One region of the Paenibacillus sabinae T27 genome, then DNA from elsewhere that is predicted to be linked to it. Evidence: predicted binding sites of a transcription regulator. Region 1 holds the regulator's gene; each other region holds the start of a gene.
The links. Region 1 encodes Rex, which represses fermentation and respiration genes when NADH is low (regulators of the CRP and FNR family bind a similar motif). Its sites were predicted from a motif close to TTGTGAAATATTTCACAA; they were not measured.
Positions count from the first base shown of each region.

Region 2: a site for Rex is predicted at 3,277-3,294, ahead of hydE ([FeFe] hydrogenase H-cluster radical SAM maturase HydE). Genes of this name have one in related genera too.
Region 3: a site for Rex is predicted at 2,567-2,584, ahead of PSAB_RS24105 (cytochrome ubiquinol oxidase subunit I). Genes of this name have one in related genera too.

Region 1 is NZ_CP004078.1:3,417,026-3,424,905, forward strand. It holds gene PSAB_RS15705 (AAA family ATPase) at 96-1,598, opposite strand; gene PSAB_RS15710 (hypothetical protein) at 1,591-2,124, opposite strand; gene PSAB_RS15715 (alpha/beta fold hydrolase) at 2,334-3,113, shown strand; gene PSAB_RS15720 (cell wall elongation regulator TseB-like domain-containing protein) at 3,178-3,696, opposite strand; gene PSAB_RS15725 (amidohydrolase) at 3,693-4,991, opposite strand; gene PSAB_RS15730 (redox-sensing transcriptional repressor Rex) at 4,981-5,631, opposite strand; gene dinG (ATP-dependent DNA helicase DinG) at 6,007-7,880, opposite strand, start outside.
Region 2 is NZ_CP004078.1:2,624,799-2,632,678, forward strand. It holds gene hydF ([FeFe] hydrogenase H-cluster maturation GTPase HydF) at 1-646, shown strand, start outside; gene hydG ([FeFe] hydrogenase H-cluster radical SAM maturase HydG) at 716-2,137, opposite strand; gene hydE ([FeFe] hydrogenase H-cluster radical SAM maturase HydE) at 2,128-3,213, opposite strand; gene fdhD (formate dehydrogenase accessory sulfurtransferase FdhD) at 3,343-4,158, opposite strand; gene smc (chromosome segregation protein SMC) at 4,378-7,880, shown strand, end outside.
Region 3 is NZ_CP004078.1:5,220,603-5,228,482, forward strand. It holds gene cydD (thiol reductant ABC exporter subunit CydD) at 1-43, opposite strand, end outside; gene cydB (cytochrome d ubiquinol oxidase subunit II) at 43-1,062, opposite strand; gene PSAB_RS24105 (cytochrome ubiquinol oxidase subunit I) at 1,049-2,452, opposite strand; gene PSAB_RS24110 (cold-shock protein) at 2,666-2,896, opposite strand; gene PSAB_RS24115 (cold-shock protein) at 2,992-3,192, opposite strand; gene PSAB_RS24120 (S1C family serine protease) at 3,481-4,722, opposite strand; gene PSAB_RS24125 (hypothetical protein) at 5,051-5,257, shown strand; gene PSAB_RS24130 (MBL fold metallo-hydrolase) at 5,226-6,032, opposite strand; gene yycI (two-component system regulatory protein YycI) at 6,065-6,799, opposite strand; gene PSAB_RS24140 (YycH family regulatory protein) at 6,823-7,880, opposite strand, start outside.

The DNA of each region.
Region 1 (7,880 bases):
GCACCTTTTTATCTGTCGAAAAAAACAGCATACTCCGACATATAATCATATCTTAGCATGTCTGAAAAGTAAAAAAAAATAACCGGCATCAAGAATTATGCCGGTAAAAGGACACTGTCACGAAATTGACAACGAAATTGTTCTCCAGAAAGCACTTCTTCCTTCATTAGGATGTCCAGGGAAAAATCGAAAACATTTCGTTTATTTTCCAAAAGCGTACGAGTACGCTCCATCAATTCGTCCAGAATTTTACTATTCTCTTTCATCAGTTCTTCCGTCGTCACCATCTCCAGCTTGGCGATGCCAAGCGAGGTCAGACCCGATTTCATCATCATTTCCACGATGCCGAGCGCCTGATCGAAATCGCCTCTTGAGCCCGTGCTGCGTCCGCCGTAATAGATCTCCTCGGCAGCCGCACCGCCAAGAGCGATCATGATCTGCTCTTCCAGATACTCTTTGGTATATAAGTACTGTTCCTGCTGCGGATTATGTCTGACATAACCGAGCGCCTGTCCGCGCGGAGTCAGCGTGACCTGGCTGACGCTTCCCGGTCGAAGCCCCTCGGCCATAATGGCGTGTCCAAGCTCGTGAATGGCCACCCGCTTCTTCTCTTCCTGATTGGTTTCGCGGTCCGTCTTCTCGCCCATCATCACCTTGTCAATCGCCATCGCCAGATGACGATGCTCCACCTGGGTCAGATTATCGCGCATCATATAGATGGCGGCTTCGTTCATGACGCTTTCGAGCTGGGCTCCGGAGAAGCCGTAAGCTTCCTCCGCGATTTTGTCCAAATCGGTATCAGGATGAAGCGGTTTGTTCTTGGCATGCAGCTCCAGAATCGACTTACGGCCCTTTTTATCGGGCATGTCCACCTGGATGTGACGGTCGAAACGACCCGGACGCAGCAATGCGGGGTCCAGCATTTCCTTGCGGTTGGTGGCGGCGATCAGCAGAATGCGCGGAGTGTCCGAGTTATAGATGCCATCCATCTCGGTCAGCAGCTGGTTCAGCGTCTGGTCGTATTCGCGCTGCTGTCCTCCTTCGCGCTTGCCTCCGATCACATCGATTTCGTCGATGAAAATAATCGCGCTCTCCTTGTTCTCCTTGGCTGCGCGGGTCCGCGCGTCCTTGAACAGATCGCGGATGCGTCCGGCGCCAACGCCGACGTACATTTCCACGAATTCACTGCCGGAAGCCGCCACGAATACCGAGTTCGTGTAATGGGCCGCGGCCTTCGCCATCAGCGTCTTACCCGTTCCGGGAGGCCCTGTGAGGAGAATCCCCTTGAGCGGACGGATGCCGAACTTGCTGATTTCTTCATGCCGGATCAGAAAATCGAGCGCCTCGCGCAGCTCCTGCTTGGCATTGTCCTGTCCGCCGATTTCTTCAAACGTCAGCTTGGCCGGACCGTTCTTCTTGCGTTTCTTTTCCGTACTGGCGCCTACCGCGATGCCGCCGCGAAGATGGGTAATCGTCAGCAAAGCGCCGACCATGGCGGCCGCAACGATAATCGGCACGACATTCAAACCGAGAAAGGCCAGAAATATCAGCAGTACAGGGACAAAACCGATCAATACTTCTTTGGTCCATTTAGGCATTGTTCCATACCCCCATCTTTTCCGGCTCGCGCGGTAAAATAATAAATTTGCTCTCTTTACCGTCCGTCAGGCTTACATATACATTATTGCCGTCGATTTCCGTCGTAGCGGTAACGTTCTTGTATTGGGTGGATAGCTCTTTCAGCTTCTCCGGAATAATCGTATATTTGCGGCTTTCCATCGCTTCGGCTACGGAAAACATCGCTTTATCCCAGTATTCGTCAAGCGTTTGGTTGGAATGCTGTACCACATCCAGATTCACGGTCCGGCTCCCGATCAGAGACTCGCCCTCGTTATTTATATATTGAACCAGTTCACGTAATTTCGTGCCCGGCTGCAAATCAAGTTTCAGAGTAACTGCATTACGGTTAATAGAGATATGGGAAGCGTTGACTCCCTTATAACTGCTTACAATCTTCTCAAGCGGCTCCTGGACGGCAAATTGGCGATACAGAAACCAGCCGCCGAACAGCAGCGCGGCCGACAGCAGCGCAGTCAACAAGGTTGGTATTAGACGTATTTTCAAGCAACGTCCTCCTTTCCAATAATGACAAACTTTATACCTTTCCATGCAGCGTGCCTGTGTTACTCCGAATCCGGCATATTTTTGTCATGCCCTAATACAACTAGTAGTATATCATAGGTGTATATACTAGAACGAATAATTTGTGACTAATATTTAAAATTTTACGTTCTATTTTTTCCCTATGACTATCGCAAAGGAGCTCTTCCCAAGTGGCAAAAACCTATGGCAAGCCTCTCTACCAAACGTTTTTAATTCATGGCGGACCAGGAGCGGCCGGAGAGATGGCTGTGATTGCCGCCCGTTTATCACAAAGATTCGGGGTCGTCGAATCCTTTCAGACCCGGCTGTCCATACACGAATTGATCCTGGAACTCAAAAAAGATATTGAGGATTTCGGCAGCGGACCCGTCAGCTTAGTAGGCTACTCCTGGGGAGCCTGGTTATCTTTTATTTTTGCAGCCTCCTTCCCGGATCTCGTTAGAAAGTTAATTCTGGTAGGCAGTGCTCCGTTCGAGCAGCAATACGCCAAAGATCTGCGGGCCACCCGGTTAGCCAGGTTAAACGAACAGGATAGACAAAGAATCCATGAACTGGAGGCCGTCCTGCAAAAGCCGAAATCCAATCAGAACGAACTCCTTCGCCAATATGGAAAACTAATAGAAAAAGCGGATGTCTTCAACCCTCTACCGAGTGATGATGACGATGTGGAAATCGATTTGAATATTTTTCAGCACATATGGAAGGAAGCCAGTGAACTAAGGTCGTCCGGCGAACTGCTCAAACTGGGGTATCAAATTGTCTGTCCTGTTACCGCGATTCACGGTATCCATGATCCTCATCCCTACGCAGGCGTAATTCAACCTCTGTCCGCAGTTCTAAAAGACTTCCGTTACCACTTGCTGGAGCATTGCGGACATACGCCTTGGAAAGAGCGAATAGCTAAAGATCATTTTTATGATTTACTGTTTGCCGAATTGTCCGAAAAATAAGATCCATGAAAAAAAGAACCAGCCATCCCCCCAAGGGTTTGGCTGGTTCTTCGTTTGCGTCCCGTTAACGGTTCGGAAGGCTGTATCCGTCGCCGATCTGCTCACCGTCCGAAAAGCGGTAGAACCGGTAATAATACCGGTCCCCTTCTTTATAAAAGAGCTGCCAGGCGTATTCGCCGTTGTACGCACCGGGAAGCAGCCGCTTGATCTGGATGCCGGGAAGCGAGGAAGCGATGATCTTCCGCATTCTTTTCTCGGAAGTGCCTTGAGACAGCTCCTCCGCATGTACGGCGCTATCTCCTTGGACCGGCTTTCCGTCTGTAGTGAATCGCACCCACACCATCATGTCGGTCCCGGCTTTGTTCTTGCCGGTTAGAACCCAATAGATCGCATTCTCGTCCCAGATCGATTTCTGCGTCCGATCGATTTCGGTAAGGGCCGCTCTGCTTGTGGCGATGGCTTCGGCCTCTTTCCGCTCACTCCACGTATCCTTTAAGACATAGGCAAAAAATTGATAGAATCCAAACAGAAGGAGCAGGGCCAGGAATGCCCCGTATAACCCCCATTTTCTTCGTTTTCTCATCGCTTCAGCAGGTCCTCGAACGCTTCCTGCGCCTTTCGGCGGATCTCCTCTTCGTCAAGGGTCAGGCACTTTCCGTGCTGCACAACCTGCTTGCCGTCGACCCATACATGCTCCACATCCTTGGCGCTGGCCGAGTATACGGAGTGTGATATAAGATCCGTATGCGGCAGCAGATGCGGCTGGTCGATATCGATCGCAATAAAATCGGCCTTCATCCCCGGAGCCAGACGGCCCACTTGATTCAGGAACACCGACTTCGCGCCATACTCCGTTCCCATGAGCAGCGCTTCAGCGGCCGGAACCGCGGTCGGATCGCCGGAGACCCCTTTGTGGATCAGCGCGGCCAGGCGCATTTCTTCGAACATGTCCAGGTTGTTGTTGCTTGCCGGGCCGTCCGTTCCAAGCGATACGGTTACACCGGCCTTCAGCAGCTCGGGCACCCGCGCCACGCCGCTGGCCAGCTTCAGATTGCTGCCCGGATTATGGGCAACTCCAACCTGATGACGGGCCAAAATCTCAATCTCCTCGTCCGTCAGATGCACGCCATGCGCCACGAGCGACGGGCGGGTGAATACGCCGAGCTTCTCCAGATGGGCGACCGGTCTCAGTCCGTAATCCGTTACGTTCTGCTCCACTTCCCGCCGTGTTTCGGACATATGCGTATGAATAGGCAGATCCAGATCATGGGCCGCCTGAACGAATTTCTCGATATAATCGGGAGGGCACGTATATGGCGAATGCGGCGACATCATGGCCGTAATTCTGCCGTTTGCTTTGCCATGCCATTCTTTTGCAAAAGCAACCGCTTCGGCAAGCTTCTGATCCTGCACTTCGGGCGGACACAGCCCGATAACGCCCCGCATCAGGACTGCGCGAATTCCGGAAGCTTCCGTCACCTCGGCCACACGGCCCATATGATCGTACATATCTAGGAAGGTCGTTGTTCCTCCCTTCAGCATTTCCAATACCGACAGGGCGGTTCCCCAGTACACGTCGTCACCGGTGAATTTTCCCTCCATCGGCCACATCTTCTCCTGAAGCCAGACCTGAAGCGCCAGATCATCTCCGTAGCCGCGCAAGAGGGACATCGCCGCATGTCCATGCGTGTTGACAAGCCCGGGCAGGAACAGTAGACGGCTGCCGTCAAAAGACGGAATGTCTTCCTCCAGCACAGGCGGTTCTTCCCCTATGTAAGTGATAAGATCGTTATCGATAACCATATAGCCATCGATCACAGGCTTATCTGAGCCGGGCACGGCAAATTTGCCGCCGCGGATGATCCATTTATTGCCCATCTGCTTCTTCTTCCTTTCCTTCATGAAGATAATACGCCAAGCTTTGCAGATCGGTAGTAAAGTCTGCCGCGTGCACCCGAACCTCTGACGGCGTCTTAAGAATGACCGGCGCGAAGTTTAGAATCGCTTCAATCCCGGATTCGATTAGTATATCCGCGACATTCTGCGCCTCCTGATCGGGTACGGTAATGATTCCGATACGGATGCCCTGATCCCGGACGGTTTGGGCAAGCTCTTCCATCGGCTGAACAGTCAGCGTATTGATTTTGGTGCCGACCTTCGGCGGATAGGAATCAAAGACGGCCGTTATTTTCATTGTATCTTTTAAATAGATGTTGTAATTGGATAACGCATGGCCCAGGTTACCGGCTCCGACCAAAGCAACGTTGATCGGCTGATCCAGCTTCAGGATATGACGGATTTTCTCGATCAGGTACGGAACGTCGTAGCCGATGCCTTTTCTTCCAAAGTCTCCGAAATAGGCCAAATCCTTACGAATTTGCGCCGGGTTGAGGTCGAGCCGCTGTCCCAGCTCTTGAGAAGAAACAGTAGCGATTTCTCGTCTGTGAAGCTCGTTCAAAAACCGCAGATACACAGGCAATCTGCGGACGACGGCCTCCGATATTTTGTCCGATTTCATGAGTTCTCCTCCTACATTGTAATAGGACCCTCCCAAACCCTCCCTAATAGGGAGGGCCCCAAGGGCTGCCGCCCTCTGGACACCCGCTAAAGGCAATTAGCGTTTGGCGGAAGTTAGGCGGGACCTTGATCAAACGGTGAAGGATCGCTTTTCGTCCCTAACGGGACACGCTTGACGATTGGCGGGATCTACTTACAAAAGACCCCAAAGGATAAAAGTCGTTAGACCGGCCTATGTTGTACAATGGCCGATCCGTTTCAAAAGCGGTAAAGCTAAACCGAGTGATTGACCTATGTTGCACAATGGCCAATCCGTTTCAAAAGCGGTACTGATTAAACCCGATGATTGACCTATGTTGCACACGGCCACCCGAATTTAGGATGCTCCGTCATGCTGGAGCCATTCGGCGATTCGCGGAACCATCTGCTCTGTCGTCATATGCTCCATTTTCGGTCCGGGCAGCGAGTACAGGAAGTATTTTCCGTAATAAGATTCGATTACTCTGGTATCATATACGATAACTATTCCGCGATCCTGCGCGGTCCGGACGAGGCGGCCGAATCCTTGTTTGAAACGGATGACGGCCTGCGGGACCGACAGCTTCATGAACGGATTCTTCTTCTGCGCCTGCAGCAGCTCGGCTTTGGCCTCTGCAAGAGGGTGATTCGGCGGCTGAAACGGCAGCCTTACGATTGCAAGGCAGGTTAACGCGTCGCCGGGAATGTCCACCCCTTCCCAGAAGCTGCTCGTTCCAAGCAGAACAGAAGCGGAATTATCCTGGAAGCGGCGAAGCAGCTTGCTCCGGCTCCCTCCTTCGACCCCCTGGCCCAGCACGGTGATTTCCTCGGAAGCCAATGCTTCCTTGAGCGGGTCGAACACTTGGCGCAGCATCTTGTAGGATGTGAATAGCACCAGCATGCGTCCCTTCGTCGTAACCGCAGCCTCGGCCAAGGATTGAACGAGCATATCGACGAACCGAGCATCGCCAACGGTCCCTTTCACGCTGGGAAAATCCCGCGGTATAACCAGCAGCGCCTGATCCCGATACCGGAACGGAGATGGGAGCTGGATTGTGGACAGCCGTCCCTCCTCCTGAGCCTCGTTCAAACCGAGATTGTCGATCATATACTGGAACGATTTATCGACCGACAGTGTTGCGGAGGTCAGGACAATGCTTTTTTTCTTATCGAAAAAAAGCTCCTTCAGCTGGGCGCTGACATCCACAGGTACTGCATAAAGCTGGAGCGATTTGCTGCGGTAATTTCCATTCGCCTCCAGCCAATATACAACATTTTCATTGTTCATACCCATAAAAAAATGCACCTGCTCGCGGATTTCAGCCAAATCCTTGAACAGTCCGCCGATATCGGTTACGAGGCTGTCTGCCGAAGACTGACCGTCCTGATCGCGCATCTCGGACAGCATTTTCTCGCCTTTGCGGATCGCATCGCTTAATGAGAGATTCAGCGTATTCTCAAGCGATGCAAGCTCCTCCCAGCCTTTCGGCTTCTTGGCGGGCAGAAGACGGTGCACAAGCTGTCCCGCTTCTCCCGCCGCTGTGTCGGCACGTTCGGGTATGAGAGTGAACAGCTTCTCACTGAGCAGATCCCACGACTCCTTGACGGTAAGAAGATCGGGGTACACCCGGTCGATAACGCCGCTCCACTCGGAGGCCTGCTCGCTCCCTGAGCTTTGAAGAATCTGGCGCAGCGCGGGCAGCTGGCCGTTCCGGCTGTCTTTGTACAGACGATTCAGCGTATGGGACACCGTGAAATGCTTCATATTCATGCCCAGATGCTTCCCTGCCACTTCCTCCAGCTGATGCGCCTCGTCGATCACCAGATATTCATAGGCAGGAAGCAGCTGATGACCCGCTTTGACGTCGGCAAACAGCTTGGAGTGATTAGTAATGACCACATCCGCGTTTCCCGCTTCATGCTTCGCGCGATGATAGTAGCATTTTCGGAACCAGGGACATGCACGCCCAAGACAGGAGTCGGTATCGCTCGCCACTGTTTCCCAGAAGTCGCCTCCCCGGCTGCTCATGTTCAGCTCTTCGTCGTCGCCCGATTCGGTCTGGGTGAGCCACACGATCATCTGCGCGGCGGTCAGCGTATCCTCCCTTGGCGAGACGAAATCTTTCTTATTAATTTTATGTTCAAATTTACGCAGACACAAATAGTGTCCTCTGCCTTTAAACACCGCCGCCTTGAACGGAAAAGGTACGGTCTCGGTTAATAATGGAATAT
Region 2 (7,880 bases), 790 kb from region 1:
GGCGGCGCCCAAAGGCCGTCTGATCCTGCCTCAGCAGCAGACGATACGCGACATTATGGAATGCGATGCGGTAGCTGTTGTGACCAAGGAGCAGGAGCTTGGGCATACGTTGGCTACACTTGGGCGTAAGCCGAAAGTGGTGATCACAGATTCGCAGGCGTTTCTGAAAGTGCAGGCCGACACACCGAAGGATGTGTGGCTCACCTCCTTCTCCATTTTGTTCGCGCGATATAAAGGCGATCTTCCCCGGCTTGTTCGCGGGGTGCGGGCGCTCAGCCGCTTGAATGACGGCGACCGGGTGCTTATTGCGGAGGCCTGCACGCATCATCGGCAGTCCGACGATATCGCCACCGTTAAAATTCCCCGCTGGCTCCGAGAGATTACAGGCAGGCGGCTGCAGATCGAGCATGCCGCCGGAAGTGATTTTCCAGAGGGGCTGGGCCAGTACTCCCTCATTATTCATTGCGGAGCCTGCATCCTGAACCGCAAAGCGATGCTGCATCGAATTGAGGAGGCCTCAGCGGCGGGTGTCCCGATTGTCAATTATGGCGTGTTTATTGCGTATGTCCACGGGGTATTCCCAAGGGCCATTGAAATGTTTCCGTCCGCGATGCTGGCATGGGAAGACGAGCTGCGTTTCGGTTAATAACAACACCCGGTTCCTTTTTCAAGGTTCCGGGTATTTTTGTAGATTTATGTTCAATTATAATTGTTATCAGAAGCGAAGGTCCCGCTCACCCGAACGGATACGAGCAAGCTGCTTTATCGTGGCTTTCTTAACAGATTCCTTGGGGATGCGCTCCAGATTCTCGCGAATGGTCTGCTCCCCGATGGCACGCATTTCCTCGTCGGCATAATCCAGCAGGTATTCCTGAAAGGTCATCAAGGAATTCGGCTGGCATACATTGTGGATATTCCCCGATTTGGCCAGCTGCATAAAGCGGTCTCCCGTCCGGCCTTCGCGGTAGCAGGCGGTGCAATAGCTGGGAACATAGCCGTCTTGACACAGACTTTTGATAATTTCCATGGGAGAACGGTGATCTCCGACAGTGAACTGCGGCTTGTCGTCCTTGTCTTTATTGACGCTATACGCGCCAACACCGGTGGCTGAGCCTGCGCTGATCTGCGATATACCCAGCTTAATGATCCGGTCGCGGAATTCCGGGTCTTCACGAGTGGACAGGATCATCCCCGTATAAGGTACGGCCACCCTCAGGACGGCGACAATCTTCGCAAAATCACTGTCACTCACAAGATAGGGGTAATTGTCCAGATTCACGTTCTCCGCTTCCCGAAGCCGGGGTACAGAGATTGTATGCGGTCCGCAGCCGAATGTCTGCTCCAGATGCTCAGCGTGCTGCAGCATGGCGATGGTCTCATATTTAAAATCGTAGAGTCCGTACAGGACGCCGATGCCGACATCATCGATCCCGGCTTTCATTGCCCGGTCCATGGCGGTCGTGTGCCAGTCATAATCGCTTTTTGGCCCTTGCGGATGGTATTTGCCGTAGCTGGGCCGGTGATACGTTTCCTGGAATAAAATATACGTTCCGATTCCGGCATCGGCCAGTTTGAGGTAATCATCCACGGTCGTGGCGGCAATATTGATGTTAACCCGCCGGATACTGCCATTGTCCAGCTTGGTCTCGTATATGGTCCGGATACATTCCAGAATGTAGTCGATGGAACAGTGGTTAGTGTCTTCCCCCGCTTCAAGGACAAGCCGTTTATGCCCAAGGGACTGAAGAGCCTTGACTTCCTGGGCAATTTCATCTTGAGTGAGACGGCTGCGCTCAAACTCGGAGTTGGAATGCTTGTATCCGCAGTAGACGCAGTTATTGACACAATAGTTGCTGACATAGAGGGGGGCGAACAGCACGATCCGGTTGCCGTAAATCCGTTCCTTAATTTCCCGGGATACCTGGTACAGCCGCTCCAGCGTTTCTTCATCATTCACATGCAGCAGCACCGCGGCTTCGCGTGAAGTCAGGCCTTTGCACATTCTTGCTTTGTCCAGGATTGCGGTTATGAGCTTGCTGTCGTTAACCGCTGTCTCCCCGTACTGCAGCGCTCCCTTGATTTCCTCGTCTTGAATAAAATCCGCCGGACGGCGCTCATTTACTCGGTTCACGAACATCCACTTCTTTCTGGGTTCATTTTCTTCTGAGGACGTGACAGCCAGTTCAGACTGTCTCCGCGGCCCATATCAACTCGAAATCCGGCAGTCTCGATCCGCTGCTCCAGGCAGAACCGGCACTGCGCCGATTCGTCTCCCGTGCATATTTTATTGTCGTATAACGTATATTTTGGACGCACGGCCAGAGGCGACAGATTGGGCATGACGACATTTGCGCCCGCCTGCAGTGCGAGCTCCCGTCCGTATGGATGGGCGGTTCCCATCGCAGTCGTAGCCGGAATCAGGGCGTCCGGCACGAACAGCCGCGCAAGAGCAATCATATCCAGTGTGGCTTCCAGCGTTCCGGCTGGCTCGTCCTTTAAAGGCGTCGCTTGATGCGGCAAAAAAGGGCCGATGCCAATCATGTCCGGATTAAGCTCCTTGAGGTACAGTAAATCCTCAGCCAAGTCTTGAGACGTCTGCCCGGGCAATCCGACCATAAACCCGGCACCGACTTGATAGCCGATGGTTTTCAAAGACCGCAAACGGTCCCGCCGATTCTCGAAGGTCATGGTCGGATGCAGCGCTTCATACAACCTTCGGGAAGCCGTCTCATGCCGGAGCAAAAAACGCTCAGCGCCCGCTTCAAATAACCGGGTATACGTCTCGTCGTCACGTTCGCCGATCGAGAGCGTCACCGCCGCATCCGGATAGCTCCGCTTGATACCGGCAATCAGCTGCGCCAGTTTGTCCGTTGTATACCAATCGTCCTCGCCGCTCTGCAGAACGAAGGTACGATAGCCCAAGTCGTATCCTTCCTGGCAGCAATCCATAATTTCTTCAAGCTGAAGCCGGTAGCGGGCGGCCGATTTATTGGCAGAGCGAATCCCACAGTACAGGCAGTTTTGTTTGCATATATTGGAGAATTCAATCAGCCCGCGCAAATACACCTTTGTTCCGTAACGATCCATCCGTTTCTGGTGTGCTAAAGTATGCAGCCGCCCTCGTGAATCCGGGCCGAGATTTTCGAGCAGCAGGATAATTTCTTCGGAATCCAAGGATTCTTGCGCATATAAACGATCCAATAATTGATCCAGTAAATAGTCCGTTGTACATCCCTCCTCAAGATGAACAGGTAAACCTTTCTTGCAAGCACAAACATGTAAATAATGTAACAAAAGTAAAAATGAAGAACTGTGAGCTTTTTGCTTGAAATCAGAGATTATTCAATTGCTGTTCAGAAGCGCACAATCGCTGATCCGCTCCGGTCGTGTATACACGTTGCATGAGTCCTGCCGGATGAAGCCGACGGTCGTAATCCCGAGCTGTTCAGCCAGTTCAAGGGCCAGCGCCGTCGGAGCGGATTTGGACAAAATGATCTCGCAGCCGATTTTGGCGACCTTCAGCAGAATTTCCGAAGAAATCCGACCGCTGAACACGATGATTTTGTCATTCAGGTTCATCGCATGTCTTAGGCAGTGGCCGTAAATTTTGTCGAGGGCATTATGCCGGCCGATATCGCTGCGGGCGAGCAGCACCCCGTCAGTATCGCAAATCGCGGCGGAGTGGACGCCCCCTGTCCGGTGAAACAGCTCAGACCCGGTCTGCACTTCTTCCATAAGGCGAAAGCAATCTTTAAACGATAAAGAGACATGAACGCCTTCCATAATCTTGGCCGTCCTTGCGTCGTTAACATACACGAAGCCATGACGCCCTCCGCCGCAGCAGGAATTGACATAACGCTTGGCATACAGCTGGCGGTGAAGCTCATTCCAGCGGTCAGTGGAGACGTGTACGTATCCTTCTTCTTCCTGTGTCCACATTTCTTTGATGTCCTGAATTCCCCGGATAATGCCTTCCGACGCCAAATAGCCAACCGCCATGTCCTCAATGTGCTCGGGTGTGCATACCAGAGTCACGAATTCTTCGCCGTTGATCTTGAGTGTGACCGGATGCTCCGTCACGATGAGATCCGGTTCCCTGGTGATTCGGCCCTTCCGGTAGCGAATAATGTGTCCTTGCTGTTCAGGTTCACGCTTCATCTCCATCACCCTTATTAATGAAAGATTTGAAATATAGAAAAATAACTTAAATAGTAAATAATAGAAATGATAACAGCTTTACTACATCACGAATTGCAATAACTGTCAATTTTATATTTCACAATCCAGCTAACTTCCAACATCCTGCTCTTCATGGCAACGTTCTCTTTGTGGGCATGGAACGCTATGGTATAATGGGGCGGAGGTGACTGGCAACGTATGTTTTTGAAACGGATTGAATTAGCTGGCTTTAAATCATTTGCCGACAAAACGGAGATGGAGTTCGTGCGGGGCATTACGGCTGTCGTCGGACCCAACGGAAGCGGCAAGAGCAACATTTCCGACGGCATCCGCTGGGTGCTCGGCGAACAAAGCGCCAAATCGCTCCGCGGCGGCAAGATGGAGGATATTATTTTTGCCGGAAGCGATGCCCGCAAGGCGGTCAATTATGGCGAAGTGTCGCTGACGCTGGACAATGAAGACCATGCCCTGCCGCTCGACTTCAGCGAAGTGACGGTGACACGGCGGGTCCATCGCAGCGGTGACAGCGAGTATATGATCAATAAGCAGGCGTGCCGCCTGAAGGATATTACGGAGCTGTTCATGGACACCGGCATCGGCCGCGAGGCGTACTCCATTATTGGACAGGGACGGATTGAGGAAATTCTCAGCACCCGGTCCGAGGATCGGCGGGGGATCTTCGAAGAGGCGTCGGGAATCGTTAAATATAAGTCGCGGAAAAAGGATGCGGGACGGAAGCTCGATGAGACGGAACAGAATCTGCTGCGCATCCACGACTTGATCAGCGAGCTCGAGGATCAGATTGGTCCGCTGAAGGAGCAGTCCGAGAAAGCGACCCGTTACAAGGAACTGAAAGAGCAGTTGAAGCAGTTGGAAATATCCGTCTACGTCCATCAGATCGAGGGGATTCATGAGGCGTGGAAGGACGGCAACGCCAAGCTGGAAATTTTGCGGGACGAGCAGCTTCAATTGTCGACGGTCGTCACGGCCCATGACGCCAAGCTCGAAGGCGGAAGAGCCGCGCTCCGTCAGCTGGAGGAGAAGATCGAGAAGCTCCAGGAGCAGCTCCTGCGGTACAGCGAAGCTTTTGAGAAGAGCGAAGGGTACGGTGAACTGCTGAAAGAACGCAGACGGCATCTGGAAAAAAACAGGGAGCAGCTGCTTCAGACCATCGGCTCGGTGGGTGAGCGTTCTGAAGACCGGGTGCGCGAGCTGAGCGCTCTGGAGAAGACAATGGAACAGACACGGCTTCGCCTTGCCGAGCTGCGAAACCAGCTGAAGGAAGAAGAAGCAAGGCTGTCGGGTGTTACGGACGGGCTTAGCCAGAGCAAAGAGGAAAGCTTGAAGAGCGCACTTCTGGAGCTCATGAACAAAATGGCCCAGGCGCGCAATGAAATCCGCTATGCTGACCAGCAGAAGGAAAATCTGGAGCGGCGGATGAACCGCAGTGAAGAAGAGAGCGGAAAATGGACGGCGCGGCATGAGGAGCTTCTGCGGGAGCAGGGCAAGCTGAAGAGCGCCATCGAGGCGCTGGGCAATGAGCTTGGAAAGCTGCGGAAGGACTATATCACCGAGAGCGAACATACGGTGGCAAGGCAGAAGCTGCTGGATGAAGCTCACACAGGGCTTCGCAAGTGGGAGCAGAAGCGGGAAGCCCAGGTCTCCCGCCATGAGACGATGAAGGAAATGCAGGACGACTTCGACGGCTTCATGCTCGGCGTCAAGGAAGTGCTCAAAGGCGCGCGCAAGGGCCAGCTCAGCGGCGTCCACGGCGCGGTGGCCGAGCTGATCTCCGTGCCCGAGCAGCTGGAGACGGCCGTCGAAACCGCCCTGGGCGCTTCGCTGCAGCATATCGTGATGGAGAACGAGGCTGTGTCGCGCCAGGCGATTTCTTTTCTGAAGCAGCGGCAGCTTGGACGGGCGACGTTCCTTCCGCTTGATGTCATCCGGCCGCGGCAGATTACCGGCAGCGACCGCGGGATGATCCAAGGAGCGGAAGGGTTCGTCGGCATCGGCTCCGAGCTGGTCGGCTTTGACGATAAGTATGCCAGTATTGTCGGCAGTCTGCTCGGGAATGTCGTGATCGCGGAGAATCTGGAGCAGGCGAACCGAATCGCCGCCAGATGCCAGTATCGCTACCGCGTCGTTACCCTGGAAGGCGATGTCGTCAATGCGGGCGGGTCGATGACCGGCGGCAGCCAGCACAAGAAGAATGTCAATCTGCTGGGACGCAAACGCCAGCTCGATCAGCTGAAGGAAGAAATCGGCGAAACCGAGCGCCAGATCGACAAGCTCAAAGCCGGCATCTCCCGGCTGCGGAAGGAGCAGGAAGATTCCAATGACAAGCTGGAGAAGCTTCGTCTTGGAGGGGACGAGAAGCGGCTGGAGGAGCAGCGGCTTGCCGGCGATCTGAGGCAGCTGGAGCAGGAGCTCCGCCATGTGCAGGAGCAGGTGGAGAGCGCCGGGGCGGAGCGAAGCGGGTTCGCTGATGAAGCGAAGCAGCTCGAGAAGCTAAGGGAGCAGGCGGCAGCCGAGCTGGCTTCGCTCGAAGCGGAGGAGAAAGCCGCCCATGAAGCGATCCGGAATGCGGAATCGCTCCGCAAGGCGAGCGAGACCGAGAAGGAAGAGCTCCAGAGCAAGCTGACCGGAATGAAGGTTGCCGAGGGCAAGCTGGATCAGGAGATTTTCTCCTTGGAGGAACAGCTGCGGAGGCTGAAGGCCGACGCCGGTTCGCAGGACAAGGAGCTGCGGCAGAACCGCAGTCTGCTGACGACGATCGAGCAGGATTTGAATACGAATGCCGAGGAAGCCGTCAAGCAGCAGGAAGATTTGAACACCTTCCGTCTCAAGAAAGAAGAGGCGGCAGAGAATCTTGATTACGCAAGGGCGGAACGGACGTCGCTGACCCGAAAGCTGGAGCTCGAGGAAGGCGAAACGAAGGAACAGCGGCAGGCGCTGAAAGCGGTGGAAGACCGGCTGCGGGCTACTGAAGTGTCCGTCGGCCGGCTGGACGTCGAGCTGGACAATATTTTGCGGAAGCTGAGCGATGATTACGAGCTGAGCTATGAGCTGGCCAAGCAGCGCTATTCCGTGCCGGAGGACGTCCCTGCTGCGCAGGCCGAGGTCCAGAAGCTTAGACGGAGCATTTCCGCGCTCGGCGAAGTGAACCTTGGCGCCGTAGACGAGTATCAGCGGATACATGAACGCTATACGTTCCTCAGCGAGCAGAAGGACGACCTCGTTGAAGCGAAGACAACGCTGTACCAGGTGATCCGCGAGATGGAGGATGAAATGTCCAAGCGGTTCAAGCAGACGTTCGATGCCATCCGCAGGGAATTCGGAACGGTGTTTACGAAGCTGTTCGGCGGCGGCCGGGCTGATCTGATGCTGCTGGACCCGGACAATCTGCTGGATACGGGCATTGACATCGTTGCCCAGCCTCCAGGCAAGAAGCTGCAAAATCTGCAGCTGCTCTCGGGCGGCGAGCGGGCGCTCACCGCAATGGCGCTGCTGTTCGCGATCCTGCAGGTGAAGCCTGTCCCATTCTGCGTGCTGGACGAGGTGGAGGCGGCGCTCGACGAAGCGAATGTGGTCCGGTTCGCTCAATATTTACGCGAATTCTCGGAACAGACCCAGTTTATCGTGGTGACCCACCGCAAAGGAACGATGGAAGAGGCCGATGTGCTCTACGGGGTCACGAT
Region 3 (7,880 bases), 1.8 Mb from region 1:
AGACCGGCCTAACTCCTTTATACCCGAGCAAATTTCTATCCATTAATATTCGAGAGTCTCCTTATCGCTAAGCCGTTTATGGAAGATAAAATAGCTCCAGATCTGATAGCCCAGCACGAACGGCAGCATGGTCAGCGCCACGATCGTCATTACTTTAAGCGAATAATGACCGGATGCGGAGTTCGTAATCGTCAGGTTGTAAGCTTCGCCGAGCGAGCTGACCATTACCCGCGGGAACAGGCCCACGAATACGGCGATAACCGAAAGGCCCAGCACCGCGCCCGTCATGCCGAATGCCCAGCCGTCGCGCTTGTTCTTGCTGAAATAACCCGCGAGCAGGAAAGCGACCAGCCCCAGCACCGCAATAGCCCACAGCAGCGCCCCGCGCACTTTGAAAATATCCGTCTGGAAGTAAGTCATGATGACAAAAGCCAGCAGCACTACACCCGTCGGCAGCAGCAGAGCTCGCGACCGTTTGCGCGCCCGTTCCTGAAGCTCGCCGAAGGTGCGAAGCGCCGTGAACAGCAGGCCGTGGATGTTGCACAACAGGACGACCGCAACTCCCGCCAGCACGGTATAGACATTCACAATGTCCCCGAAAAAGGCCGCGTGCATCTGCATGTCGCCGTCAATCGGCAGACCTTTGATGAAGCTTGCAAACACAATGGCCAGCAGGAAAGGCGGCAGGAAGCTGCCGATCAGGATCGACAGATCCCAGGTGGTCCGCCAGCCCCCGGATTGCGCTTTGCCTCTGTATTCAAAGGCCACCCCGCGGAGAATCAGACCGAACAGAGCGAAGACAAACGGCACATAAAACCCGCTGAACAGCGTTGCGTACCATTCAGGGAAAGCGGCGAACATCGCCCCCGCCCCGGTAATGAGCCATACCTCATTCGCGTCCCAGAAAGGACCGATGGAGTTAATCATCACCCGGCGCTGCCGTTCGTCCTTCGGGAGCAGCTGAGACTGCATTCCCACACCGAAGTCGAAGCCTTCCAGAAAGAAGAATCCGACGAAGAGAACCGCAATCAGCACAAACCAAAGTTCATTAAGTGAGAGCATGGTGTCCCTCCTTTTTGTTATAAGGGTCGGTCGAATGCGAATCTTCGTCGATGGCGTACGGGCCTTTTTTGATTACTTTGACGAACAGATAGATCAGCACAATCAACAGAACCCCATAGATAGCGTTAAAGGTAATGAGCGAGAACAAGACTTGTCCTGCCGTAATATTGGGCGAGACGCTCCGCTCGGTGGTCATCAGTCCGAAAACGGTCCAAGGCTGACGACCGAATTCCGTCATGACCCAGCCCGCCGTATTGGCGATCGGAGGCAGCAGCAGTCCGGATAAGCAGATGCGCAGGAACCCGGTGTTAGGCTGATCCAGCTTCTTGCGCCACATCAGATATACAGCCCATAGTGTTATAAAAATCATCGCCATACCGGCGGCAATCATAATCCGGAAGCTCCAGAAGGTCGTACGTACTGGCGGTATGTAATTGCCCGGACCGTATTTTTGCTCATACTCAGCCTGCAGTTCTTTCATCCCTTTGACTTCACCGGAGAATGTACTGTAGGAGAGGAAGCTAAGCGCGTACGGAATCTTCAGCTCATGCGTGCTTACCATCTTCTCAGGGTCGATATTGGCGACTACCGTCCAAGGGGCCGGGTCACCGCTCTTGCCCCACAGGCCTTCCGAAGCGGCCATCTTCATCGGCTGGGTTTTGACTAGATATTGCGCCTGCCAGTGGCCGGCAAAGGCAACGCCAATCGAACTGATAATGCCGACGATCGCGGCGATTTTAAAAGATTTTTGAAAGAACGAAACGTTCTGCTTTCTGAGCAGCTTAATCGCGCTGACACCGATAATCAGAAAGGCTCCGGTGGCAAAGGCGCCCAGTACGGTATGCGGAAATTCAACCAGCACTTGACCGTTGGTGATCAGCGACAGAAAATCATTCATCTCCGCGCGGCCGTTGTTGATGGTGTACCCTACAGGATGCTGCATGAAGGAGTTCGCCGCCAGAATCCAGAAAGCCGACAGCGTGGTGCCAATCGCAACAAACCAGATAGACAGCAGATGGATCTTCTTCGAAACCTTCTCCCAGCCGAAAATCCAGATTCCAATAAACGTTGATTCAAGGAAAAACGCGAGTAAGGCTTCAATCGCAAGCGGAGCTCCGAATACGTCCCCGACAAAGCGCGAGTAATCCGACCAGTTCATGCCGAACTGGAATTCCTGCAAAATTCCGGTCACAACCCCGATCGCAAAGTTAACCAGGAAGAGCTTGCCCCAAAATTTAGCCATTCGCTTGTACTCTTCGTTGCCGCTGCGTACGTACATCGTCTCCATAATCGCGATGATGAACGACAATCCGATCGTCACCGGCACAAAGAAAAAGTGAAAAATCGTTGTCGACGCAAACTGCATGCGCGACAGCATAAGTGTATCCATGTTTTCCCTTCCTTCCCCCCGTTTGGTTGCTTTTTATTTTGTCAAAATTTTAAGATGTGAAGTGTGATTTATGTCACATCTAATTCCATTTTTCCTACACAAAAATCAATAAATTTGTGACATTGATCACAAATTTTTCGACAAAAGCAAAAAAATAAGACGGTTATCCGTCTTAAAGCTTATCGTTTGAAAATCTCTTTCTTGCTTTCAATATCAAGAAATGGAAATGTTCTTTTTCAGCGATTTCGGATCGCTGCTTGAATTAATCAATTGCGGAAGCATTCGCATTCCCTGCTCCATCGGCGCATGGCACAACGGGCAGGCAGGCGCATCCTCAAACGTAAAATTATCTCTCATCCACCCATTGCAGTCATCATTCGTGCAGGACCACACGGCCGTATTCTCTTCCGGTACTTCTTCCAGCGGTTTCTTCCGGTAGTTCATTGCCGTTCCCTCCATTCTTTAGGTGCAAGGTTGGTTTATAGTTTAAAAAAAGACCGTCCCAACTATTGTCAAGCGGGGACGGTACTTGGGTTGATTTACAGTTTTACAACGTTCTCAGCTTGCGGTCCGCGGTTGCCTTGAACAACGTTGAATTCAACGCGTTGGCCTTCGTCCAGCGATTTGAAGCCTTCGCCGACGATTGCGCTGAAGTGTACGAATACGTCGTTTCCGCCTTCAACTTCGATGAAGCCAAAGCCTTTCTCTGCGTTGAACCATTTAACTGTACCTGTTTGCATGTTGTATGCCTCCAAAAATTGAAATTAACATGTTTCCTTTTATCTTTGAGCAAAGAAAAAATTCACACATTGAAAAAGGCTGCTCTTCCAACCTGACAACCCTTTTCAATGTGGAAATTCCAGGGTTCAAATCAAATTATGACTTTTATCATAGTACCACAACAAGACATCAAAGGCAAGCTAACAACCGGTATAAAACCCATTTTTTTCCGAAAAAGACTGGCTCCCCAATCCGGCACAGCCAGCCTTATCTCGGTTCTTTAGTATTATATCCTGCCAACTCTGAAATTATTCTCCCGGTTTCTCTTCAAGCGTAATCGTAACTTCCTTCTCAACCCCGCCCCGGTAGAAGGTGATTGCGAGCGGGTCGCCCACCCGGGTCTCATTGTACAAATATTTACGCAGGCTCAACGTGGAATCGATAGTCTGGCCGTTAAATTTCGTAATAACATCATTCAGCTTGAGTCCCGCTTCCTTGGCCGGCCCGACGACATCGAGAACGACGACGCCTTCCTTGACGCTGCTCGGCAGCTTGAGCGCCTTGCGCTGATCTTCGGCAAGCGGAACGTACGGGTTGTTCAGATCCATCGAGTATACCCCCAGGTAAGAGCGGGCGATTTTCCCTTTCAGGACCAGTTCCTCCGCGATCTTGATGACATGGTTGGCCGGAATGGCGAAACCGAGGCCTTCTACGCCGGTATCGGAAATCTTCATCGTATTGATGCCGATTACCCGGCCGTTCAAGTCGACGAGCGCTCCGCCGCTGTTGCCTTCATTGATGGCGGCATCGGTCTGGATCACTTCCTGCTCCCAATCATAGACGCCGTCCTGGTTAAGCGATACCGGAATCGTGCGGTTGGTATAGCTCACAATGCCCGAGGTAAGCGTATCGCCAAGACCGAGCGGGTTGCCGATCGCAATCACCGTTTCCCCAAGCTGAAGCTTCGAGGAATCTCCCAGCTTCGCGATGGTGTTGATCCCCGCCGCATCGATGGAAAGGACGGCTAGATCGCTGACCTTGTCCGCCCCCACAAGCTCTGCCTTGCGGGTTTCGCCGTCTACGGTAACAATCTCAAGCTTGCCCGCTCCGGAGATGACATGGTTGTTGGTGATGATAAACGCCTTATCGTCGTTTTTCTTATAAATAACGCCCGAACCAAGCGCCGATTCGTCCAGCGTATTCTTCGCACTCTCTTCTTTATGATTAATGATGCTGACCACCGCCGGACGGACGGCAGCAGCCGCCTTGATAATCCGGTCGTAAGGATCTCCGCTGCTAGGCGTGACATTTTGAATGAAGGCGGGCTGGGCTCCTTGTTCATGGGATAATTGGCCCGTAACCAGACTGAACAGCAGGACCGCAACGACAGCGCTGAACAAGGAGCAAAGCGCGGAAATTTGCAGTGTGGACAGTCTCAGCCGTCTGCTTCGGGCCGACCAGCCGCGTGGAACAGACCGCTGCTTTGAGACCTTTTGTTCTCTCCGTCTGGAAACTTTCGTGGAATAGAAATCATCGTCAAACAGTCCCAACTTGTCATCCTCTCCCCTCATTAACTCGCGCCTTAAAGCGTGGGGCACCCTGCCCTGCAGCCCAATTCCTCATGTTATAGACTGCGTCATGCCCAGAAAGGTTTCGGCTATGCGCTCATTCACGGTAAAAAAGGCCTTTTTCCGCGCTCAAGACAGACTAAATCTCCTAACGGCGGAATACTTCGCAGCCTGTCCGACTATAATGCTAGTAATACTGACGGTTAGCCGCGCGCAATCGGACTGCTGTACTCCTCTATTGTAGCACAGCGCCTAGCGGCAGCGCGTGTTTACCAAAATAAAAACAAAAAACAGTGCAGGAGGCATGGCTATGGATTCATTTTCTTCCAATATGGAGTTGGTGCAGTTCATCGGCAAGCTGGGCGATTTAAAAGACGAACACTATCATATGACGCTTGCTCTCAGCGCGGCCGTGGAACTTTTAATTGAAAAAGGGCTGATTACACGCAAGGAGCTGGAGCGCAAAATGTCCGAGCTTGACCATCTTATGATTCGCTCACCGTATCCCATGGCGTAGGCTGATCGTAATACGTGTCGCAGAGCCGGAACTCGCTGTCTTTGTAAAAGCACCCTCTGTCTTCCATCGCCCCCCGAACCGACATTCGCGCAAGGTCGATCATGTTATGATCCCGGCTTAAATGGGCCAGGTAGGTCCGCTTGGTGCGTCCCGTCAGAATCTCGCTCAGAGCCGCGCCCGCCGCATCATTGGACAAATGGCCCATGTCGCCGAGGATCCGCCGTTTCGTATTCCACGGATAACGTCCCATCCGCAGCATCTCGATATCATGATTGGCCTCAAGCACCAGTACATCGGCATCCGAAATCGCTGCCTTGACCTTATCGCTGACATAGCCGAGGTCCGTCGCCACACTGAGCTTGTCCTTGCCTTCATAGAAGTTATAGCCGACCGGCTCGGCAGCGTCGTGGGAAATGGCAAATGATTCGACCCGCAGGTCTCCAAAATCCTTGAATTGTCCCGTCTCCAGAATGATGCGGTTATGCTCTTCGATGTTCCCGATCGATTTCTCCATTGCGCTCCATGTGCCGCTGTTGGCGTAGATCGGCAGGCCATATTTGCGCGCAACCGCGCCGAGGCCCTTGATATGATCGGAATGCTCATGCGTGACGAGAATCCCGGCAATCTCCTCTCCTCTTAACTCGCGCATGGTCAGCAGCTCCTCGACCCGCCGCGCACTCAGGCCGGCATCGATCATCAGCGTCGTCCCGCCTCCCCGTACAATGGTGGCGTTGCCGGTCGAACCGCTGGACAGCACCGTAAATGAAATCCCCATAGCTCCTGCTCCTTTTGTCATAATCCGATTTCTCACTCTGATGTCTTGGGACTGATAATATCGGCGCTGATGCCGTTGACGTAATACGATTTGCCGTCCTCAAGCATGAACCGCCACATCGGAGCCGCCACCTGGCTCTCGGAATTGAACAATTCCCCGTAATAGCCGAGTTCAATTTCCTTCACCGCCGCGCCCTGCGGGAAAAACTTCTCGATCAGGCTCCCCAGCGCCTTAGAAGCCGGGAGCACCTTCTGCGCTTCGCCCTTTCCGCCTTCCCCCAGATCGATTTGCGGCCGGCGGTAGGCGACGATTTTCTGATTGTCGTAGATAAGCTCCAGTCTGACGCTGAACAGCGGCCATTTGCCGTCGACCAGCGGATGCAGCACGAACCTGCCGACCTCGCTTTCCAAAGGATCGAACCGGTAGCTGCCGATGTCCGGAATTTGAGACTTCAGCTCTCCGCTCAGCTCGGTGAAAGAGAAGATCAGCTTGCTGTCGACAGGCCTGTCCAGCTTGACGGCTCCGCCGCCTTCCACGGCCGAATAACGGTAGGTCAAGTCGGGGAGCTCAGGCGTAGCCGCCGGAATGGGGCACAGAATGCGAATATCCTTCTGCTCCATGATCTGCTGGGTCGAATCGGAGAGAGAGGTGAAGTCAAGATTGGCGCTGACCTGCTCCCGCAGGTCAACCCAGAGCTGGTAGCACAGCAGCAAATTCAGCAGCAGAAATGAATAGATCAGCACATTTTTCGCTCTTCCCCAGTCCATCTCTCTCCTCCTCTTCTCCTTGATTATTTCAGCGTAAGCGTGCTGCCGTCCCGGTACACAACCTTCCAGACGGGAACCAGCTCCAGCTTGTCTCCTTTGACCACCGGCATATAGACCGGGTACAAATCACGGAGCGGCGAAGATTTGCCAACCTCGGCCAGCCGTTTTCGCAGGGCGTCCCCGCCGGGGAGGTCTACAATTCTTTTGGTACTCTGATCTTCCTTGCTGTACATTAAGGACCGTTCATAGGCCGTAACCGTTCCCTGCTGCAGCTGCAAATGGATGATTCCGTAATGCAGCTGCGGCTGATCCAGAACGGGGTAAGAGCCGTAGGGGTAAGAACCGTAATACTGCTGGAACGAAACGAGCCGGTCCTGATCGTTCTCCCTGGCCGCCTCCAGCCGGTAAGTACCGTTCCAACCTCCGTGCTGATTAACAAAATCAACGGCCTCCAGCACATCCTTGGCATCGGTGCTCTCGCCCGCCGGAAGTGCCGTAGGGTCGCTGTAGCTCATCCAGTTCCGCTCCTGATCGACCTGCAGGCTGCGCTTGCTGTCCGTATAGATTTCGGAGCCGTCTTTTTCCCGGATGTAGCGCGTGCTGCCCGCATCGAAGAACAAGCTGCTCTGCATCTGCTCTACCGTATACAGCCCGGAAGGCATTTCCGACGCTACCAGGGACAGGTTGTTCTCCGGAATGTAATAATCGCCGGTTAACGTGGTGTATGGCGTCCACGACTTTCCGAAATCGACATGTTGCTGCACGTCCTGCACGGTAAGGTCGGCTTTGGCCGCCTCATACACGATATCTCCCCTTGTGCTGAAGAAAACAGCATGCGCCTTCGAATCACTCTTGGCGCTGTAAATCCAGATCCGGTCGATACTTTCCCCCGAGAACAGGGAATCCGGAGAGAGCTGCATCACCCGCTGCAGCAGCGCTACGGGAATGCCCGAACCGAACGACAGCTCGATGCCGGGATTCTCGCTGCGGATTTTGGCCCAGTCGAAATCCTGGACGGAGCGGCGCTGAAAGCTTTCGAAGCTGCGCCCCTTCAGCCGGTTCAGAATGAGGTTATAGAACG